One region of the Exiguobacterium sp. S22-S28 genome, then DNA from elsewhere that is predicted to be linked to it. Evidence: predicted binding sites of a transcription regulator. Region 1 holds the regulator's gene; the other holds the start of a gene.
The links. The regulator Rex, encoded in region 1, represses fermentation and respiration genes when NADH is low (regulators of the CRP and FNR family bind a similar motif). The targets are predictions, from matches to a motif close to TTGTGAAATATTTCACAA.

Region 1 (3,420 bases):
AAGTCGGGCAATTTCTTCTTTTTCGGCTTTTTTCTCCATGTAGTAGGAGTAGTCACCGAGATAATCGGTTACGCCATCGCCACTCATCTCAATAACACGGGTCGCGACACGGTCGATGAAGTACCGGTCGTGGGAGACGAAGAGCAACGTTCCTTCGTAGTCGACGAGGGCGTTTTCGAGGACCATCTTCGAATCGAGATCCAAGTGGTTCGTCGGCTCATCCAGCACAAGCAGATTCGTTTTACGTAACTTCAGCTTCGCGAGTGCCAGTCGTCCGCGTTCACCGCCCGATAATTCATGGACGAGCTTGAAGACATCATCTCCGCTGAAGAGGAACTGTCCAAGCACGGACCGGACTTCCTGCTCGCGCATCAACGGCCATTCGTTCCAAATCTCGTCGATGACTCGGTTGCGGTCGTTCAGTTCCGCCTGCTCCTGATCGTAGTAGCCGATCGAGACACCTGTGCCGAAACGATAGTCACCAAATAACGGTTTCAGACGGCCGACGAGGACTTTCAGCAACGTCGACTTGCCAATCCCGTTTGGTCCGACAAGCGCGAGCGACTCGGCACGTTGCAGCCTAAACGTGATATTTTTTGAGACGGCTGCTTCATAGCCGACCGCAAGTTGATTGACCTGTAACACGTCATTGCCGCTTTGTTTCTCAATCGGGAACGACAGGACAGTACTGCGTTCGTCGCCGTCCGGTCGATCGATCCGGTCGACTTTCTCAAGGCGTTTGCGAACACTTTGCGCCCGTTTCGTCGTCGTCGCGCGGGCGATGTTACGCTGGATGAAATCCTGCATCTTCGCGATGTCTTCCTGCTGTTGTTCGAACTGTTTCATTTCCTGTTCGTACAGCGCCGCTTTTTGTTCGAGATACTTCGTATAATTACCGGTAAACTTCCGGGAGACGTTGCGGGACAATTCATAGACGACGTTGACGACTTGATCGAGGAAATACCGGTCATGGGAAACGATCAAGGCGGCGCCGCGGTAACCGGATAAGTAACTTTCAAGCCAAGACAGTGTATCGATGTCCAGGTGGTTCGTCGGCTCATCGAGAATCAACAGTTCCGGTGCCTGCAGCAACATCTTCGCCAAAGCGAGCCGGGTCCGCTGTCCACCGGAAAGCGTCTGAATCCGGCGGGAATAATCGTCCGGATAAAAGCGCATCCCGTGTAAGACGGAGCGGATGTTGGCTTCGAACTGATAACCGCCGGCTTCCGAGAAGTCATGTTGCGCTTGATCGTATGTTTTCAAGAGACGGTCGTAGGCAGTCGGATCGTTTAATATGTGTTCCATGCCCATCTCGATTTCCATCCGGCGTAACGCCCGTTCTTGATCCTGCAGGTGTTCGAACACGGTCAGCATCTCATTCCAAATCGATTCGTTGGACTCAAGTCCGCTGTCCTGAGCGAGGTAACCGATCCGCACTTCCTTGCTCTTCATGATTTCCCCGGAGTCATGCGACAGCTCGCCGGCGATGATTTTTAAAAGTGTCGATTTTCCGGCACCATTTCGTCCGACGAGGGCAATCCGGTCCCGTTCCTGTACTTCGAGTTTAATATTTTCTAAAATCGGCTCAACGCCGAATGATTTTGAGAGTTGGTTTACTTGTAAGAGAATCATATCCATCCATCCTTCCACCCCTTAGTCTATCACGAAAAATCCTGCCGAATATAATATTTGTTACTCTATGTGAAGTGGTTTACAATCAAGGAGAGTAGAATTCTTTGCAATGATTTGGGTGCCACGTCAGAACGTGGACGAAGGGGGAACTGCAGTATGAATGGGCCAGACACAAAAATACCACAAGCAACGGCGAAACGACTGCCGTTATATTATCGTTTCATCCAGAGTCTTTACAACTCCGGCAAGCTGCGCGTCTCGTCAGCCGAGCTCAGCGAAGCGGTCAAAGTCGACTCGGCGACAATCCGTCGTGACTTTTCCTACTTTGGGGCGTTAGGGAAAAAAGGGTACGGTTACAATGTTCAACATTTGTTAACATTTTTCCGAAAGACACTCAACCAAGACGAGGTCACGAATGTCGCCTTAATCGGGGTTGGACACCTCGGAACAGCGTTTGCAAATTATAACTTTTTAAAGAATAATAGTACTCGTATCGTCATCGCGTTTGACGCGGATGAGGACAAGGTCGGAACGACGACACAAGACGTTCCGATTTACCACGTGTCAGATATGAAAGAACAAATCAAAGCGAACCATGTCGACGTCGCCATCTTGACGGTACCGTCCCAGTTCGCCCAGTCAGTAGCGGACGAGTTAGTTGAGTATGGTGTGACCGGCATTCTGAACTTTACACCGGCACGATTAAACGTACCGGCCCATGTTCGCGTCCATCACATCGATCTGTCGATTGAGTTGCAGTCGCTTGTTTATTTCATGAAGCATTATTCGCAATCAGCTGAAGGAGTGAAATCATAATGGAAAACTTAATCCCGTTGACACTTGGTATCGGCCCGGGGAGCATCGCCTTGATCGGCGTCGTCGCTTTAATCATCTTCGGACCAAAAAAATTACCGGAACTCGGCCGCGCTGCCGGTCAAACGTTAAAAGAATTCAAGAGCGCGACAAACGGCATCATGGAAGATGATAAAGACAAAAAGGACGAAACGAAAGAGAAGTGAGTGAATCATGGCGATCGATCAAGAGCAGAGTATGACGACGCACTTAGATGAACTCCGGAAACGGATCATCTGGTCGCTCATCATCGTGGTGGTCATGTTCGCTGCAGCTTTTCCGCTTGTCCGTCCGCTTGTACGTTTTCTGCAGGCTGACTTAAAGGAGCTCGGAATTGGTCTGAACGCTTTTAACGTGGCTGATCCACTGATGTTATATCTGAATCTTGCGTTCATCATCGCAATCGTCTTGGCGTCACCGTTTTGGATGTACCAGCTTTGGGCGTTCATCCGTCCCGGTCTGCATGACCAAGAGCAAAAAGCGACGTTGACGTATATTCCAGTAACGTTCTTCTTATTTTTAGCTGGTGTTTCATTTTCTTACTTTTGGTTGTTACCGTTTTTACTTGAAGTATCGACAGAGCTCGGACAAGAGCTCGGCATCGAACAAGTCATCGGCGTCGAGAACTATTTCAGCTTTTTGATCCGCTTGACGATCCCGTTTGGAATACTGTTCCAACTGCCGGTCGTGACGATGTTTTTGACACGCCTTGGACTCGTGACGCCGTTCTTCATGCGGAAGAATCGGAAGTATGCCTACTTTGCGTTATTCGTCGTCGCGGCGTTGATCTCACCGCCGGACGTCACTTCGCATTTAATGATTTCTGTCCCGTTGTTCGTCTTATATGAAATCAGCATCCTGATTTCAGCGCGGACGTATAAAAAAGTACTGATCTTGGAGCAACAAGCAGAACTGGAGCGACAGGCGGATTTGATG
Region 2 (3,420 bases), on a different contig from region 1:
GAGTTCCGGGAATTTATAGGCCCGTTTGCGGATATCCATGAACTTTTGACGGAGGTTCGAGAACGTTTCGTTTGGCTGCTCGTAGAATAACCACATGCCTTTCGCAGCATCCATCGCCGATCCGCCACCGAGGGCGATAATCAAGTCCGGTTTAAAATCACGCATTGCTTGGGCACCGACTTGAACAGTCGTCACGGATGGATCCGGTTCGACTTGGTCAAAGATCCGGTAGCTGACGCCGGCCGGCAAGTTACGGATGACTTTGTCGGCATAACCGAACTCAACCATCGATTGATCGGTGACAATCAACGCCCGTGAGACATTTTGAATCGATTTCAAGTATTGAACCGAGTTTTTTTCAAAGAAAATCTTTTCCGGTACTTTGAACCACTGCATGTTCACGCGTCGTCTCGCCACCTTCTTGACATTGAGTAGATGTTTCGCCGTTACGTTTTCTGAAACCGAGTTTTTACCGTATGATCCGCAACCGAGTGTCAACGATGGTGTCAATTCGTTGTAGAGATCGCCGATTCCGCCGTGTGCCGATGGACTGTTGACGAGAATCCGGCAGGCTTTCATCCGGAGACCAAATGCCGTCATCAACTCATCGTTTGTTGTATGAATGACGGCCGTATGACCAAGTCCGCCGATTTCAAGCATGCGTTCTGCGACGTGGAAAGCATCATTCGTTGAAGCTACACTGTACGCACCGAGGACAGGACTTAATTTTTCGTGTGACAACGGCTCTTCCGCCCCGACTTTCTCAAGTTCCGCAACGAGCATGACGGTGTTGCTCGGAACGTCGATGCCGGCTTTTGCTGCGATCCAGGTCGCTGGTTTCCCGACGATGTCCGCATTGACGGCACATGTATCGGTTTTGATGACCAGTGCCTCCAGACGTTTTTTCTCGTCCGGTGTACAGAAGTAGCAACCGAGTGCTTCCATTTCTGCCCGCACTTCGGCATAAATCTCTTGATCGACGATGACCGCTTGCTCGGACGCACAAATCATTCCGTTATCAAATGTTTTTGAGAGAACCAAATCACTGACGGCGCGTTTGATTTTAGCTGTTTTTTCGATGTAACACGGTACGTTACCCGGTCCGACACCAAGCGCTGGTTTTCCGGTCGAGTACGCCGATTTGACCATGCCGGCTCCGCCTGTCGCGAGGACCATCGCGATATCGGTGTGATTCATCAAGACTTTCGTTGCTTCGAGTGACGGTTGTTCGACCCACTGGATACAATCTTTTGGTGCACCCGCTTTGACGGCCGCATCGCGTAATGTTTTCGCTGCTTCGAGTGAACAGTTTTGTGCGGACGGATGGAAGGCGAAGACGATCGGGTTACGCGTCTTGATCGCGATCAATGCTTTAAACATCGTCGTTGATGTCGGATTCGTCACTGGTGTGACGCCACAGACGACACCGACCGGTTCCGCGATATAGGTGATGCCATTTTGGACGTCTTCTTCTAAAATCCCGACCGTTTTTTCATTCCGAAGACTATTATAGATGTATTCAGTAGCGAACATGTTTTTGATCATTTTATCTTCAAAGACACCGCGTCCTGTCTCTTCGACCGCGAGACGAGCCAGTTCGACGTGACGTTCCAGACCGGCGAGCGCCATGTCCCGAACGATCGTATCGATTTTCGTTTGATCAAATGTCAGTAATTCTTGAAGTGCCGTTTGACCTTTCGCGACGATTTGATTGATTGCTTGTTCGACAGGTGAGACATCTTGTTTGATTTTTTCTTTGACAGCCATGTTAGGTTTCCTCCCTATTTTGGAACGAATCTGAGTCTGCATTTCCCTACAGCATGTTAGGAATGCCAAGCTGATTTCGAATAGTTTGTGCTTTCCTTCACAAATCAATCATACCGTCTTTTTCTCCATTTGTGCATGACTATCCTGTGAACTATTTCACACCAATGAGAGCGTTTTCAACGAATCCATCCGTTCTGACGCAAGGATTCTCTTTTTTGTCCCACTCCTGTGACAACTGTCACAGCAAATCATGAATCTGCTTGTCTGACCAATCGTTCATCGTGTACGCTAGAAATAGTTCCATCATTCATTTGTCTTAAAGGAGGAAGTATCATGTCAGTCGTTAATCAAATGCTTGCGTTTAATCAACAGTTCGTCGAAGAGAAACAATACGAACCATTCATCTCGGATAAGTTCCCGGATAAGAAGGTTGTGATTCTGACCTGTATGGATGCACGTTTGACGGAGCTCCTTCCCCACGCGCTTGGTCTGAAAAACGGTGATGCCAAAATCATCAAGAATGCCGGGGCCGTCCTGTCCCATCCATTCGGATCCGTCATGCGGTCAATTCTCGTCGCTCTCTACGCCCTCGGCGCGGAAGAAGTCATTGTCATCGGACATCATGACTGCGGCATGAGTACGATCGATCCGGCGAAGATGATTGCGGAGATGCAAGACCGTGGCATCAACGAACTAGTCCTGCACACACTCGATGCTTCCGGCGTCGACTTGAAGCAATGGTTACGCGGCTTCACATCCGTCGAAGAAAACGTCGGTCACTCGGTTGGATTGATCAAAAACCACCCGTTGTTGCCACCAGGTACGGAAGTGCACGGACTCGTCATCGATCCGGGAACAGGAAAACTTGATCAAGTCGATTGCTGAATCGCTCTTTAATGTAGAAGAAAGGTATGACCTGCCTCGATTTGACGCCGGTCATACCTTTTTGTGTTTTTTTCTTGACAGTCAAAAGAACGGTCTGTATGATACTTTAGTATAGTACAGTGATACCAAAAGAAAGTGTGGTTTTAAAATGTTTAATGCAGTCATTATTGCCGTTGTTTTATTATTTGCTTTAGCGATCTTCCGCGTCCATATCGTACTCGCGATGGTCCTGAGTGCCATCGTCGGTGGAGTGGTCGGCGGACTCAGTTTAACGAAGACGATCGAGACGTTTGCCGGCGGGCTCGGCGCTGGAGCCGAAATCGCCCTCAGCTATGCCTTGCTTGGTGCATTCGCCGTCGCCTTGTCGAAAACCGGTTTGCCGGATGCATTGGCTCATGCCTTAATCACCCGTTCGAAGCGAACGGCTGACGCCGCATCGGTCAAAAAATTAAAAGGGTTCATCACCTTCGCGATTTTGTTACTGGCGATCAGTTCACAAAACGTCTTGCCGATCCACATCGCCTTCATCCCGATCATCATTCCACCGTTACTCGGCTTGTTTAATGAAATGAAGATTGACCGTCGTTTGATGGCAATCGTCATGACATTTGGTCTCGTCACACCGTACATGTTCTTGCCGGTCGGATTCGGGGATATCTTCTTGAATCAGATTTTGTTAAAGAACATCGAAGATAACGGAATGAATATCGCCGGTGCTTCCGTCATCCAAGCGATGGCGATTCCTGCACTCGGAATGCTCGTTGGTCT

Region 2: a site for Rex is predicted at 1,912-1,929, ahead of adhE (bifunctional acetaldehyde-CoA/alcohol dehydrogenase). Genes of this name have one in related genera too.

What each region holds. Positions count from the first base shown of each region.
Region 1 covers NZ_JBHFFC010000033.1:148,268-151,687, reverse strand. Annotated here, with positions in the region: gene ACHA8N_RS16455 (ABC-F family ATP-binding cassette domain-containing protein) at 1-1,632, opposite strand, end outside; gene ACHA8N_RS16450 (redox-sensing transcriptional repressor Rex) at 1,789-2,448, shown strand; gene ACHA8N_RS16445 (twin-arginine translocase TatA/TatE family subunit) at 2,448-2,651, shown strand; gene tatC (twin-arginine translocase subunit TatC) at 2,659-3,420, shown strand, end outside.
Region 2 covers NZ_JBHFFC010000026.1:74,727-78,146, forward strand. Annotated here, with positions in the region: gene adhE (bifunctional acetaldehyde-CoA/alcohol dehydrogenase) at 1-1,767, opposite strand, end outside; gene ACHA8N_RS07030 (beta-class carbonic anhydrase) at 2,101-2,652, shown strand; gene ACHA8N_RS07035 (Na+/H+ antiporter family protein) at 2,801-3,420, shown strand, end outside.